Regions from separate parts of the Vibrio profundum genome, predicted to be linked through region 1. Evidence: predicted binding sites of a transcription regulator. Region 1 holds the regulator's gene; the other holds the start of a gene.

Region 1 (8,249 bases):
ATGTATCGGCCCAATGATAAATAAGGTTCTTGTCTACATAGTTGCTTTTCAAGAGCCAACACATCATCAAATGTGTAGTCACCCATGTACTCGACATTCCCTATGTAGTCGCTAAACGAACGAATGCCCGATTTTCCACAAATTTCAAAGCCTGCGTCTTCAATCCATCGATACACATCTTCTGGCAACAATCCTTGCTGTGGTTGAAGCTTAAAACGTTTACGATGTGGCATTCCTTGCAGTACATGAGGAATATTGCCGCACATAACGTTTTTGTACACTAAGCCATGATGGTTGTAGAACATAACAGACGCAACACCGCCCCGCTTTACTTGTTGTAAAACGGTATCAAGCGCAAGTTTTGGATCGGTAAGCCACTCCATGACAGCATGGAACATGGCAAAATCGACAGGATCGTCTAAATGTTCAGCAATCGACTGAACAGGCGCATGAATAAAACGATATTGTTCCATAAGACCATGCTTTTCAATATCATGCTTAGCAAGCTGAAGCATTTCCCTTGATAAGTCACACAGTGTAATCTTATGGCCGAGTTTAGCCAGTTTTTGCGACATCTGGGCTAGCCCACCGCCAGCATCCAGAACTCGCAATGCTGCATTCTCGCAATTTAGAGCAGAAAGTATGTCAGTAAAGTCTTCCCAAACAATAGCTTGGCGAATCTTTCCTTTGTCAGAGCCATAGATGTTTTTTGCAAATTTGTGGGCAATATCGTCGAAATTGCGGTCTTCTGTCACAGGCGTTACGTTATTATAGCGAATCGTGCTGCTATTCTGTCATATGAACGGCAGGAATAAAGAAAGTTTGTTTCTTTTTCCTTTCAATTGGTGATTTTTCGGACTATTTAAGTATGTTTGTGCTGAAAAAAATAATTTCTTCCTTACTCATGCCCCTACCCGCGATGCTATTACTGGGTTTTTTCGGGCTGATGCTAATCATGTTTACCACTCGGCGAAAGTCTGGCTGTTTAGTGGTGCTATTTTCTTTATTAGGGATCTTTTTAATCTCCTTTCAACCCGTTTCGACTCGTTTGCTTATGCCCTTAGAACGGCAACACAGTGCTTTCTTTCCCGTCGACGAGCACATCGATTACATTATGGTTTTGGGCAGCGGTCACGTGGTCGATGACCAGATCCCACCTACCTCCGAGTTAAGTCGCACAGGCTTGATGCGCTTAGCTGAGGGCATCCGCGTTATGCGTATGTACCCAGGCTCAAAATTGATTCTGTCAGGCTACGCGGCGGGTTCAGAAGTGAGCAATGCTCGAATGATGGCGAAAGTCGCCCTATCACTCGGTGTGCCAAAAACGGATATCATTCTGCTTGAAACTGCACAGGATACTTGGGAGGAAGCTAGGCAAGCCGCCGCTTTCGTTAAGCAGAAAAAAATGGTGCTAGTAACTTCTGCAAGTCATATGACTCGTGCACTGAATGAGTTTCACTCGGCTGGTTTATACCCTCTGCCTGCCCCCACTAACTATTTAGCGCAAAAGCATATTTCTCAGGCATGGATAAAATATACACCCCAAGCTAAATACCTCGAACAAACAGAGACTTACTGGCACGAAGAGCTGGGGTTGATGTGGCAATCTCTAAGGGATTGGGTGGCAACTGACTATACCGAAGCTACCCCAAAAGACCCGGAAACCTCACTTTAATGGCGACTTAAGCCCAGCCATTATCTCGCAATATACTTTATGGGCAGTCTAATCGCTGCCCTGTTTGATCTCCCACCTCAGACATGAATGCACCGACATTCCAGCAAAGTTTCATTTATTGATTAAAATATAAGCATGGATAGCAAGAAGTGGCCGCCATGGATGAGTTAAAAGCCTTTAATGAAAAGCGAGCCGAGATCTATTGGTGGATCTCGGGGCTTTTTGTGCGGGAGCTGTCTGAGACTGAGTTAGATCAGTATCAAAGCGACGAACTTAAAACTTTTGTTGAAGGGCTTGGAGAGGTTCCCATTCTTACGGAACCCAGTGACGACTTACTCCATTGCATCAACCAGTTGAGGACAATGGAAGATGCGCAAATTGTGCTAGCGTCAGACTTTAACGACCTATTCCTCAGTTCGAATCAGAACGTCATTTCCACCTGCGCATCTCATTACCGTAACGTGGCCAACCCCTCTTTACATACTTCGACCCAAGAGATTGTGGCCTTGATGGCCAGCCACTATGTCACTGTCGACCCATCCAACAAAGAACCTGCCGATCACATCTCTAATGAGCTCGACTTTCTTGGCAATTTAATTATTCGCTCCAACGAGCTCGAAAAACTGGCGCACTTCAATGAAGCGCTCACTGAACAAGAGATGTTTATCCGCCGTTATTTGCTGTCTTGGTTATATGACTTTAGAGAGCAACTCAATCACAAAGACAGCTTTGGCTTCTACGCATCGATCGCACGCTTGTTAGTTTGCTTCCTTGAACTGGATTGTGAATACCTCGCGACTAAACAGCGTTTGTAAAATACCGTGCAAATTAAGCCAATAAACAAAGTCAGAGCGTGGTTTTCTGTTGCGGTAATAAGACAGGCACACTAAAATCGGCAACGCAATCGAGAAAAAGATGATGAAATTATGTAAACCGCCGTAGTTTGGCGGTTTTGCTGTATGTAGGACTGTCTGCCCGTCCAAATAAATGTGGCAGAAATAATAGGACAGAACAATGGCCACCATTAAAGACGTTGCACGCCTCGCTGGCGTATCAACCACCACAGTTTCACACGTAATCAATAAGACTCGTTTTGTTGCTGAAACCACGCAAGAGAGAGTTCAAGCGGCGGTAAAAGAACTCAACTACGCGCCAAGCGCGGTCGCACGCAGTTTAAAATGCAACACGACACGCACTATCGGGATGCTAGTCACTCAGTCGACGAACCTGTTTTTCTCTGAAGTCATCGATGGTGTTGAAAGCTACTGTTACCGTCAAGGCTACACTTTGATTTTGTGTAACACTGGTGGGATCTACGAAAAGCAGCGCGACTATATTCGCATGCTCGCTGAGAAACGCGTTGACGGTATGTTGGTGATGTGTTCTGACCTAACTGAAGAATTGCGTGAGATGCTTGACCAACACAAAGATATTCCAAAAGTCGTGATGGATTGGGGCCCTGAGAGCTCACAAGCTGACAAAATCATCGATAACTCAGAAGAAGGTGGCTATTTAGCGACCAAATTCTTGATGGATAACGGCCACACTGATATTGCTTGTTTAAGCGGACAAATAGAAAAAGCGGCCTGCCAAGAGCGCATTCGAGGTTACAAACGCGCATTGTCGGAGAAAGACATTAAGGTTAACGAGGACTGGATCTTAGAAGGCAATTTTGAATGCGACACGGCCGTGCTCGCGGCAGATAAAATTGCAGTCATGGATAAAAAGCCAACAGCGGTATTTTGCTTTAACGATACCATGGCACTTGGCTTAATTAGTCGTTTGCAGCAAAAAGGCATACAAGTGCCTGAAGATATGTCAGTTATTGGTTATGACAATATTGAGTTAGCGGAATATTTCTCACCACCGCTTACCACTATCCACCAGCCTAAGCGCCGAGTGGGTAAAAACGCATTCGAAATTCTACTTGAACGCATCAAGGATAAAAAACACGAAAAACGTGTCTTCGAAATGCAGCCTGAGATAGTCGTGCGCAATACGGTAAAAGATATTCGCTAAGTGCCGTTAAACGTTTGAAATACTTTAACTGAATGCCCGGCTAATCTAGTCGGGCATTTTTGTATCCTACCTGGCACGCCAAATCTTCCTGAGAAATGCGCCCCATTCTACGTGCGATTCAATACTGAGAAGCACAACCAGAAAAAAACTTGTTTCTCGTTAATAATATCGCACAGCTATCTACTCACTCCTCGCGATTATTATGTTCAATACAACGCAAAAACACACGATTCTATTCTCTTGTTTCATATTGGTGATTGGGCTCATGGGGATGGATATGCTCAATCCTGCCCTTCCCTATATCATGCAATCGCTGTCGGTAAGTGAATACCAAACCAAACAACTCATTGTCATCTACTTGGTGAGTGCGGCAATATCACAATTTTTTTATGGTGCTTATTCTGATGTCTATGGCAGGAAGAAAGCGATATTACTCGCGTTTTTGATTGTCGATACCGGGGCACTCTTATCGGCCTTTGCACAAAATATCGAGCAGCTTTATGCGTGTCGTTTACTCACTGGCTTAGGGGCGGGGGGCGCTCCCGTGATTGCTCGGGCGATTATTTCCGATGTATGTGATAGACAAGATACGATTAAGAAAGCGTTTGCCTACTTTTCCATTTCCAGCCAACTCTCGCCTGCGCTGGCGCCGCTGATCGGCGCGGTAATACTCCAAGGGTTTGCATGGCGCGCCGTTTTTGTGGGCTTATCGATATTCACTCTGATCGCCATATTCGTATTAGCCCGAAAACTTAAAGAAACACATACTCCAACGGCAGCCAGGATGGACATCCGTCAGCAGCTTTCAAGCTACCTGCTGATCCTTAAAATCACCCGCTTTATTTGGTTCAGCGTTATCTCAGCACTGCTGTTCACCATCACCATTGCGTTCTATTCCTACATGCCGTTTATACTTGCCCATCACCATTACTCTCCGTTAGATAATGCCTTACTCTACATCTTATACGCGGCTAGCTTAGTGTTAGGCTCCCTGATGCTAGCCAAACACCTATATCGCCTCAATAGCGAAAAACTACTGCATGGGTGCATCGTTTTCGCTCTGATTGCCGCTGTCACATTATCAGCCGTCAACTACTTATATGGCGTTAACATAATCACTATTTGGCTCACAACCGTGATTTTTTCTGTAACGTGCGGAATTTCAGCGCCGCTGGCTCTATCGCTATGTATGCAAGAAATAAAAGAGAACAGAGGGGTTGCTAGTGCCGTACAAGGGGGGATTAAGATGCTGTTTACGGGACTTGCTCTAATTATATTAAACAACGTCGCGATGAAAAGTATGCTCAGCCTGACGACTTGCTATGTGGTTGTCTCCCTACTGTTGCTTTCTTGCTTCGCCTTCGCTCGCAGCCGAGTAGCGTCTCCAAAGAGCGATATTCCCCGCCTCCCCACAGGATAACAAGACCTGAATGACGCAATCATCAACTATAATCCTTCAGAGATGGCAACAAACTTAGAAGCGGGTACAGGCAACGATGAGGAAAGTACTAGAACGACGATTCCATGATTCTACATCTGCTATAACATGGGGGATTATTGTGGTGATATGTGCGTCTCTCGCTTTATTCCCCTTCAAGGCTCAAGCTCAAGAATTTCTCAAACTTGGAACTGTATACCATCCTCCACTCATGGGAACAGATGAGTCTGTATTAAACAAAATGACCATAGCGGCATTTGCCGCTGAAAATATCAAAGTTCATTTTGATATTTACCCAATGGCCCGAATAAAGTGGGCATTAGACGAGCAAAAAAGTCATGCGGTGATCGGATCAAAAAACTGGTTTACAGAAAGAAAACAGTCTTCAAATTTCATCTCAGTCAATCTATATCAAGCTACGTTACACCTGTTTTATCTAAAAGATCGCTTTCCCAATGGAATCAACTTCACTCAGCTAAGTGATCTCAAAAAGTATCGTGTCGGCTATGTTTACGGTGGCGTTTTGGAGGCAAAACTTAAGCGATCTGGAATCGAGCCCCACCTGACTAAAGATTCGGAGCTCAATATCAAAAAGCTTTTCCGCGATCGAATCGATATGGTTGTTGTCACCAAATTTAGTGGCTGGGCAATGGTTCGCAAGAACTACCCCAAAGACATAGAACGTTTTGCCATCGACAGCCACGTCTTGTATCGCGCGAATCTTGATTTGCTGTTCGCGCCAAGTGAATCGGCTCTGGCTAAAACATTCGAACGAGGGCTGCACAAAATTAAAAGCAGTGGTGAGTATGATGAGATTCTTGCTACCTATTTACCTAGGGGATCTAGCCAGTAGACTATACTGGTGAAAAACTTTTTCACCCCCTTACTCGGAGATGAATAATGAAACGTCGACATCTCGTCGTCTTGGCTCCAATATTACTTTATCCTCCTACCGCGATAACTAGTCCTGTAAACCCCGTCATATTTGTCACCAAGTTTTGCCCATTTATGTACTTGGATGACCAAACTCAAACTTAGTGCCGATTTTTAAAGCATATTACAACGATATAGTGTCTATGATTGGACCAAAGAAAAAGTCATCTATTATCAATAAGGCTCTGTTATATTGAGATTAACTTACTATATAGCTGAAGGTCGCCATTGATGAAAATAGACACGCCGAATCTCATTATGACTCAAATCACCGAGGGGGACTGGCCGCTATTCCTTCGCCTTCAGACTGAAAAAGATATAATTGAGCTCTGCTTTGACGCCCCTGATACTGACAAGCTACGAGAAAAGTTCATTTCAAGACTATCGCCTTGGCAAGCGCAAGATTCTCAATGGCTCACACTCGTTATCGTGAATAAAAGGACAGGTGAACAATGCGGCATCACTGGTTTCGTTATCGACAATGGCGTGGCTGAAGTGGGCTACATGTTGTTACCTGAATTCCATGGCAATGGCATTGGCACAGAGTCGCTTCGCGCCGTTATTAATTGGGCAACGCAACAACATCGCATCGCCCACTACCAAGCGGTGGTCACGGCTGGCAATATCGCCTCGGAATGTGTCCTCAAAAAGTGTGGTTTCGAGCTTAAGGAGATACTGCCAAATGCTTATCAGATCGGTAATTCACTCTATGACGACCATATTTATCGCTTCAACGCAGTACAGATTCCGCAATTTGATCCGAACGTGTGAAATTTATTTACCAACCAACCTGTCTACATTGGGGAGCAGTTGAATAAACAAGTTCAACAATCATCAAGCAATCGCTGTATGGAGTCGTTATGATAAATAAGAAGCTAGTGATCGGAATAGTGTTAGTGTCGTTAATTGTGTTCCTCGGTGTTAACTTTGGCCAACACCTCACCATAGAAAATGCCAAAGCTCAGCAAGCTTTACTCAACGGCTTTATTGCCGAACATTTTGTGGTTGCTGCGCTCACCTACTTCTTCGCTTATATTGCCATCACGGCCTTTTCAATCCCTGGCGCAGCAGTCGTAACCCTATTAGGTGCCGCCTTATTTGGCTTTTGGACCAGCTTGCTACTTGCATCATTTGCCAGCACCATTGGCGCGACATTAGCTTTCTTAAGCAGCCGTTACTTGCTGCGTGATTGGGTACAAAGCAAATTTGGCGCAAAACTTTCTGCCATAAACAAAGGCGTGGAGCGCGATGGTTCGTTCTACCTATTCTCGCTGCGACTTATCCCAGTGTTCCCATTTTTCCTAATCAATTTGCTAATGGGGCTAACCCCAATCAGCACGCTACGTTTCTACCTAGTGAGCCAATTAGGCATGCTTCCCGGCACCGCCGTTTACCTCAACGCTGGTACTCAATTATCGCAGATTGATAGCTTATCCGGCATCGTGTCTCCAACAGTATTAGGTTCTTTCGCACTACTAGGTCTCTTCCCTATCATTGCCAAGTGGATCATGTCGAAGATCAGAACCCAGCCGAAAGCCCAAAATGGAAACGCTTGATGAAACTGTATATCGCCACGAATCCGATGGACGCTCATATTCTCTGCTCGTATCTTCAAGTTGAGAATATTGAGTGTGAAGTGCGAGGAGAAAGCTTGTTTGGTTTACAAGGGGAATTGCCCTGCTCCGATGATACCGACCCGTATATTTGGTTACTCAACCCTTACCAGATAAAAAGAGCACAAACATTGGTATCAGAATATCACAATCAACAGTCATCAAAGACACAATGGCAATGCGATAGCTGCAAGGAAAAAAACGAAGGACAATTTGAGTTATGTTGGAATTGCTCTGAGCCGCGCCATGCTACCTAATTCTGATGAAATGACTCTTTATTGAGTCGCTCTTGATTAAGTAGTTTTTGATTAATTGCTTTTGATTAGTTGCTTTTGATTAACTAGTTATTGTTCAAGTAGTTATTAGTTAAACAGCTCGGATAATCGAGTCCAGCTGACTTTGATGAGAAGACCTACTTCCAGCTACGTTTGGCTAGGATTCGCCTAAATTTTCACGACAGTCTGATAAAACTTGGTCCACACTATTAGGGTCTGAAGCCTTTACGGTCAGCAGACCTTAATCGTTATTGAGGACACTATGTCAGGCTTACGTTCCCTACAGTACTTTTCCA
Region 2 (8,249 bases), on a different contig from region 1:
AATGGTGCGAACCGTATCCGCCGCTGAAGCGTTTTTCAGCTCAACCACTTCGATATTTTTATCGCCGACTTGGTCGACACGTTGAATGATATTAACGAGCTTGTTAACCGTGTCCGCGCGACCTGTCAGCAAAATGATGTTCGATGGATCGTAATGCACTACATTGCCAGAACCGGCGTTGTTAATAAGCTGGCGCAAGATTGGCGATAGCTCACGTACAGAAACATTGTGCACCGCCACCACGCGTGTGATCACTTCATCGCCAAAGCTGGCTTTGCCTTTACCGGTGAGCACAGGTACCGCACCCATTTTTGCGTCTTTGGCTCGTACTACCTTGATCACACCGTCAGGTTCAGTCACTGCAGCAAAGCCGTAGGTTTGTAAAACGTTCAAGAACAAGCTGTAGTATTGCTTTTCATTGAGCGCATCGTAGCTTCTGACATCAATTTTCCCGCGCACTGTCGGGTCGATAATCATGGTTTTACCGAGATTACGGCCAACCGTATCAATAAACTCTTGGATGTCAGTGCCTTTAAAATTAACACTGAATTCGCTTGCCCACGCCATAGTTGGCGCAGCCAACAGACTGGCAATCAACAGCCAAGTGCCTTTGTTAAGCCAATGCTTCACGTTTTGCTCCTAGTTTCTTATGCAAGATCGCATAAGTTCTATAATTTGACGTTGATGTCACGTGGCTGCCCATTGCGCTCTACCGTGAGATCTAAACGATGTTCATGAATAATGCCGTGGAAAATCTTCTCTAAGCTGGATGGATCCGTCAGTGCGTAGCCATTTGCTTGAGTGGCAACATCACCAGGCTTAAGGCCCAGTGACATAAATAAATCTGGGCTCTTACCCGGTGTCACTCGATAACCTATGATGCGCCCTTTCTGGCTCACCGGTGAAAAGCCAACATATTGTAAAAGCTTGCGGGGCTGCTCAACAATCTGCGCAATAATCGCCGACCGTTTCGCCGCTGGCATCTGCGCATCTTGTATTGGGGCAATAGGCTGATTGCGAGAGGCAGATAAGGCGCTATATTTGACCCCTTTGAGCATTAAAGTTTCATCGTGACCATTATTTTCAATAATCACTCGGTCAATCAAGACTGCTTTTAGTTTAGCGCGGGTTCCCGTAATCACATCATCAACACCATATGTAGATTGTTGGCCACTGTTCGCAATCACCGCGACCCCATGGTGTGGTTCTGAGCTGGTGGAAGTCCCCACTAAGGTTAAGTTCAAACGGGTCTTGGGCGCATTGCGAATAACTTGCTCTACTGCCGCCACTGGCTTTTTATGATAAGCGCCAAACAGCTGGCTTTGTTTCAAGCCATTCACGTCCAACGATTGATGAGCCGGTTGGGCCGAACGAACCGCTGGAGAGCTCCAAGGTGGTATCGGGCTGGCATCGCCGCCTACCATCCAAACTGTTTTTCCTACCGTCCATGCAGAGGTCATCGATAAGCCAACGATCAAGGCCGTACTCAGCTTTTTTTGCATTACAAAGCCATGGCTTTGAATGTATTCCAGCCAAACCTCAGGCTTGATTACCCGTTCTAGGTCAATGCGTTTCACCTACATTCCTTAACATTATTATCAATATCTTCCACCAAAATGCCCCGATATTTTCGAGCGCGCTACTATACCATAGCAACTAGTGGCCATATCATGTCAGGGTGAATATTTCATCACCACCTTGAAAAAATGCCGCATCATCACCATTGTTAGTGCACATTATTAATAATACCCCAACTTACATTACACAATGACGAAGTTAAGCTCTGAGACAACGGCAGTACGCCTCGACAAGTGGCTGTGGGCTGCTCGCTTTTATAAAACACGTTCTATTGCTCGTAACATGATTGATGGCGGCAAAGTGCACTACAATGGCCAGCGCAGCAAACCAAGTAAAATTGTCGAGCTCGGAGCCGTCATTACTTTGCGCCAAGGTCACATAGAAAAGACAGTGGCTATCGACCAAATCAGCGGCCAAAGACGTGGCGCGCCAGAAGCGCAGACCCTGTATACAGAAACATCCGACAGTGTGCGCAAGCGCGAAGAGGAAACGGAAAAACGCCGCCTGCATGCGCATAATCCGAGCCCAGAAAAACGTCCCGACAAAAAGCAACGTCGCGACATTATTAAATTTAAACATCAATAAGCTGGAGTTACCCCCATGGCAAACAATGTGTTAAATCGCTATCTTTTTGAAGACCTATCGGTACGCGGCGAATTGGTGCAATTGAGCGATGCCTATCAGCATATGCTCACCAATAAAGACTACCCGGCTCCACTGCAAACCTTACTAGGTGAGCTGCTGGTTGCCACAACCTTACTGACCGCGACCATTAAGTTTGAAGGTTCGATTACCCTTCAGCTTCAAGGCGATGGTCCTGTTTCTTTGGTGGTAGTCAATGGTAACAATGAACAACAAGTTCGTGGTATCGCACGCTGGGATGGCGAGCTAGCAGAGCAAGCCAATCTACATGACATGTTAGGCAAAGGTCACCTAGTGATCACCATTGAACCAAAGCAAGGCGAACGCTACCAAGGGGTTGTTGGCTTAGAAGGCAATAGCATTGCCGAGGTCATTGAAAGCTATTTCGCTCGTTCAGAGCAGCTCAAAACTCGACTTTGGATCCGCACTGGCGAGAGCCAAGGTCAGGCACACGCGGCCGGCATGCTACTACAAGTCATGCCAGACGGCACAGGCTCTGATACAGACTTTGAACACTTAGAGCAACTTACCGACACGGTAAAAGATGAGGAATTGTTTACCTTAGCGGCAGACGATTTACTGTATCGTTTATACAACCAAGACAAAGTACAAGTATTTGACCCGCAACCTGTCGAATTCAAATGCGGTTGTTCACGAGAGCGAAGCGCTTCAGCCATCTTGACCGTTGGCAAAGAAGAAGTCGCCGATATTTTAGCATCGGAAGGCTCAATAGCACTACACTGTGACTACTGTGGCACCAGCTACAATTTCGACTCATCAGACGTCGCTGAGTTGTATGCTAGCCAAGACAAAGGCGACAGTGTGCTGCATTAATTTTTCCAGCAACGAAAACTCGTAATATTTATTACAAAAAGCCAGCGCCCTGCTGGTTTTTTTGTGAGCTAAATCTCCTATTATCCTCTCAAATCCGTAAACAAATTACTCGTTATTTTAAGGTGATTAATAAGTGAATTTGTTCTAGCGCCAACGATTGCGTACAGGCTAAACTAGCGTTGCCAGTGCACGATCGCCAAGGTAATGCTATATAAAAAGAGGCGCAATTTTCCTATTTGCTCACTGTTTATCTGCGCAGCCGAGGCTAGTATGGCCATTACACAATTATAATAAAATCTTACAACACCCCTACACATATCCTTATAAGGAGCATCTATGACCGTTATGGAACATACTCAGGCCGCCAGCATCGATCTGACCAAACACGGATTGGTTGGCGTAACAGAAGTTCTTCGCAACCCAAGCTATGAACTATTGTTTGCCGAAGAAACAAGGGCTGATTTAAACGGTTATGAAAAAGGCACCGTCACTGAGTTAGGTGCCGTTGCAGTCGATACCGGTATTTTTACTGGCCGCTCCCCAAAAGACAAATACATAGTTAAAGATGACACTACCCGAGATACCTTGTGGTGGTCTGATCAAGGTAAAAACGATAATAAACCGATCAGCCCTGATACTTGGAATGACCTTAAGTCGCTCGTCACCGAGCAATTGTCTGGCAAACGTTTGTTTGTCATTGATGGTTACTGTGGTGCTAACCCTGATTCACGTCTAAGTATTCGCGTGATCACTGAAGTTGCATGGCAAGCTCACTTCGTCAAAAACATGTTCATTCGCCCAACAGAACAAGAACTAGAAAGCTTTGAACCTGATTTTGTCGTCATGAATGGCGCTAAAGCGACCAATCCAAACTGGAAAGAACAGGGTCTAAATTCTGAAAACTTCGTTGCCTTTAACCTGACCGAGCGCACCCAAATTATTGGTGGCACTTGGTATGGCGGCGAAATGAAAAAAGGCATGTTCTCGGTGATGAACTACTTGTTGCCACAACAAGGTATCGCGTCCATGCACTGCTCGGCCAACGTAGGCGAAAAAGGCGATGTGTCCATCTTCTTTGGTTTGTCTGGCACAGGCAAAACCACACTATCCACCGACCCTAAGCGTGAGCTAATCGGCGACGATGAGCACGGCTGGGATGACGACGGTATCTTCAACTTTGAAGGTGGCTGCTACGCAAAAACCATCCGCCTTTCGCAAGAAGCGGAACCAGAAATCTTCAGCGCTATTCGCCGTGACGCACTGCTGGAAAATGTCACCGTAAGAGCTGACAACAGCATCGATTTCGATGATGGTTCGAAAACAGAAAACACACGTGTTTCTTACCCAATTTACCACATCGACAATATCGTCAAGCCCGTATCCAAAGCTGGCCATGCTAAGAAAGTGATTTTCCTCACTGCCGATGCGTTTGGTGTGCTACCACCAGTGTCCAAGCTGACTCCAGAGCAGACTAAGTATCATTTCCTATCTGGCTTTACGGCTAAATTGGCAGGAACAGAGCGCGGCATCACAGAACCAACGCCGACTTTCTCTGCGGCATTTGGCGCAGCTTTCTTGTCTCTGCACCCGACAAAATACGCTGAGGTATTGGTCAAGCGTATGGAAGCGGCTGACGCGGAAGCTTACCTAGTCAATACTGGCTGGAACGGCAGCGGCAAGCGTATTTCAATCAAGGACACCCGCGGCATCATCGACGCTATCTTAGATGGCTCGATTGACCAAGCGCCAACTAAGGTTATCCCAACCTTTAACCTTGAAGTGCCAACGTCATTGACGGGTGTCGATTCAAGCATCCTTGACCCACGTGATACCTACCCACAAGCTCAGCAATGGCAAGACAAAGCGCAAGACCTTGCGGCGCGCTTTATCAATAACTTCGCTCAATACACTGACAATGCGGAAGGCCAATCACTGGTTGCCGCTGGACCTCAACTAGACAAGTAACCGAGTCTCAAATGCGATGACAAGCCCCTAAACTTAGGGGCTTTTTATTGCGACCTACCGCATTTTGTTTCAAGCTATAGCCATTAAGTGTGATTGTGGCTAAACGTCGAATGAAAAAATTAATCAAGCTGTTGGGAATATTGTTAGGTCTGGTCATCATCGCGGCGGGCACCTGTTATGGGTTACTGTTTACTTCACTCGCCACCCCAATCGTTAATGGCCTTATCCATCTCACCATCAGCCCGACTCTTTCTGCCCAGCAAGTTAGCTACCAAGCACCATGGAAGTTTGAACTCAACAGGGTGAATGCCACGCTGGATAAGCAAAAAATCCACATCCCCAAAATCACTGTTTGGCTCAACTCAGGACTGTTCCATAATGGAAAAATCGCATTAGATAGCCTGCTTATCGATGGCCTGCATTGGCAGGGGCGAGTGCCGACGCTGCCGTTCAATAAACACCTTTATCTCTATCAGATCGCTTTTAACCATCTCGACTTTTCCTACCACAACCTCATCGCGCGCAATATTAACCTGCAAGTGAAAAAGCCAATCTGGGTGACGAGCGGGCAAGTGCTGCCGTATGGTCATATCCAAGCATCGGCCGATCAGTTGTACTATCACGGCCAAGCTGTCGATAAAGTACTCATCAATGCCAATTATAAAGCCGAAGACAGCACCGTGTATGGCGCCTCTTTTACTTGGCACGGCGCTCAAGTGTCAGGACAGGCGGAACAGTACGCAGCAGGCTGGTCACTGGTCAATGTCACCGCCACTAAGCTCAACTTAACCAACGAGTCCGATGCAAACGGGCTAAACAAAGTATTCCAACGACTCGCGCCTCATATTCACGACATCAACAGCCTAGATATTTTAAATAGCTCGGTGAGCATGGCTGGCTGGCAGTTTGAAAACCTCGACCTGTCGTTAGAACATATCTTGGTTAATCAGCCCGTTTGGCAACAAGCTAAAGGCTATTTATCATTCAATGCCGACAGTATAGATTATCGAGGACTACAACTGGTACAGCCGAGTGGCCAGCTGCGCTTTACTAAAAATAATATCAAAATCGCGGAGTTTGACTCAGATTTCCAACAAGGCAAGGTGCAAATAAATGGCAGTCTCCAGCCGCGAGCACTGCATCTATCTTTGCTCCATGCTAGTGGGGTTAAATGGTCCACCGACGAAAAAACCGACTTGTCTTGGCTAGCGCATGCCATGCCGCCACTCGATTTGGTGACCATTGACCAATTAGACTTAGAAAATAATCAATTTATTCAGCTCACTCACCGGCCATTCTGGCAACTCAGCGGCTTTAGCGTTGAAGGCTCGAACATGAAACTGCGTCACCAGCAACACTGGCGATTATGGCAAGGCCAAGTTCAAGCCAGCGCCAGCAGTGTCAATTATGGCGACATCATCGGCTCCCACGCGATTATAGACACCCATTCAGACCATGGACTATGGGTTCTTGATCGCTTGTCAGTACCTCTGCAAAACGGTTACATCAACGCGCTCGGACGCTGGAATCTAAGTAAACTTGGTGAGCCTTGGTCGCTCGATGTGCAGGCCGATGGCCTACCGCTGCCTGAACCCTCCGACGCTGATGCGCTGCCGTTTGATCTGCAGGGGATAATTAGCATGAAAGCCAAACTGCATGGCCAAGCGCAAAGCGCTGAGCTGCTCCGCTATAGCCTGACAGGCACGCTGCAAGCTGGGCTAAGAGACGGCACCCTCGCAACCCACCAGCGCCAGCAAGGAGCCAGCCAAAGCGTCGTGGTGCCATTAACCATCGACGACCTTCAAGCCAACGCTGATCGGGGGCGAATTGAGATCAATGCGAAGCAGATTTCCAGTACCAACTCAACGGGACAGTTTGCTGGGGTACTGGATTTGGTCAATATGTCCGACGCTTCCGCACAGCTCACCCTTAAGCAACGTTGCCAAAAACAACAGCTGAACCTTGTTTCGGGCGAAGTCATCACCAGTAAGACATGTAAAAAATCAAAGAAAAGAAGGAAAAAGAAAAAGTAGCGCCCTTCGACGCTCTAGGGTGGTTTAAACGTCCTGCTCAGTGGACTTTGGTAAAATCATATACGTACCGATAAAGTCGACCGCAGGCACACCATCACTAAATATAGTGACGTGAATGACTATCCTCGCTTTTCGGCCAGAAGCCAATCGGTCTAAATCACCACTGATGCCATCTAAGGACGTTGAAGCAACCGGCGAGCTTTCAACGGGCAAGCGATAACGAATTCGGCTATCGGCCAATACAATATCGCCGCGCAAATTACGCTCTTTCATCAAGAGCCAAGCCATTCCCCAACCAGTTAATGTTGCTAGGGTAAAGGCAGAGCCAGCAAACATCGTATTGTGTGGGTTTAAGTTCGGGTTGAGTTGGGCAGAGCATTCAAATTGATAACCACTGTACTGGTTGATCTTGATGCCCATTTTGTCACTGATCGGAATTTGGCTCTCCCAGCGTTTCTGCAGTTCGCTACACCACTCCGGCTTGCGCAGTACATCTGCCATAGGATCCAGCGGTTTGACCATTTGTTGGTGACGTACTGGGCCACGCTGATCGTTAATTTCTCCGCGTGCCTCAAAGCCATTTTTAACGTAAAAAGGAATCGCATCTTCACGGGCATTGCACACCAAACGTTTAGCGCCCTGTTGCCTTGCTAACGACTCCAGCGCCACCAGCACCAATGAGCCCATGCCCTTACTTCGCTTTACATTTTTAACCGCCATGAAGCGAATCTGCCCCTCGTGATCGGGGGTAATGTACAAACGGCCAATGGCCATCGGCTTACCTCGGCCATCCACTATCATACGGTGGTGGCCCATCACATCAAATTCATCGCGCTCAGAGCCTAACGGCATCTGCCAAGGCTCGCGCAGCATTTGCCAGCGAAAGTGGTAGTATTTATTCCATTGATTGTCTGTTTTCGGTGTAATCAGCTTAAACATGGGTCCTTCTCACATGGTTATGACGCTTGTTTGTTTCAGTAAATCGTCTTCAAGATAAAATAACGGCCAGTTACACTTGTAGCCAGAAAGTAACGGGACCATCGTTGACCAAGGCCACCTTCATGTCCGCTCCAAATTGACCGCGCTCCGTCGCAAGTACAGCTTGGCAGTGCTCAGAGAAATACTCATATAAGCGTTCCGCATCCTGCGGACTCGCGCCTTTAGAAAATCCCGCTCGGGTGCCTTTTTTGGTGTCTG

Evidence for each region. The regulator PurR, encoded in region 1, represses purine synthesis genes. The targets are predictions, from matches to a motif close to TNANGNAAACGTTTNCNTNA.
Region 2: pckA (phosphoenolpyruvate carboxykinase (ATP)) is a predicted target of PurR. The motif match lies at 3,200-3,219, and genes of this name have one in related genera.

The regions. Positions count from the first base shown of each region.
Region 1 covers NZ_JAKJTA010000003.1:459,506-467,754, reverse strand. Annotated here, with positions in the region: gene cmoM (tRNA uridine 5-oxyacetic acid(34) methyltransferase CmoM) at 1-755, opposite strand, end outside; gene elyC (envelope biogenesis factor ElyC) at 812-1,675, shown strand; gene torD (molecular chaperone TorD) at 1,834-2,490, shown strand; gene purR (HTH-type transcriptional repressor PurR) at 2,690-3,694, shown strand; gene L4C34_RS02090 (MFS transporter) at 3,897-5,114, shown strand; gene L4C34_RS02085 (substrate-binding periplasmic protein) at 5,191-5,985, shown strand; gene L4C34_RS02080 (GNAT family N-acetyltransferase) at 6,297-6,836, shown strand; gene L4C34_RS02075 (TVP38/TMEM64 family protein) at 6,929-7,621, shown strand; gene L4C34_RS02070 (putative signal transducing protein) at 7,621-7,935, shown strand; gene L4C34_RS02065 (substrate-binding periplasmic protein) at 8,216-8,249, shown strand, end outside.
Region 2 covers NZ_JAKJTA010000006.1:294,374-302,622, forward strand. Annotated here, with positions in the region: gene gspD (type II secretion system secretin GspD) at 1-630, opposite strand, end outside; gene gspC (type II secretion system protein GspC) at 669-1,577, opposite strand; gene hslR (ribosome-associated heat shock protein Hsp15) at 1,768-2,163, shown strand; gene hslO (Hsp33 family molecular chaperone HslO) at 2,179-3,054, shown strand; gene pckA (phosphoenolpyruvate carboxykinase (ATP)) at 3,391-5,019, shown strand; gene L4C34_RS07415 (AsmA family protein) at 5,115-7,052, shown strand; gene L4C34_RS07420 (bifunctional GNAT family N-acetyltransferase/hotdog fold thioesterase) at 7,077-7,991, opposite strand; gene dtd (D-aminoacyl-tRNA deacylase) at 8,062-8,249, opposite strand, start outside.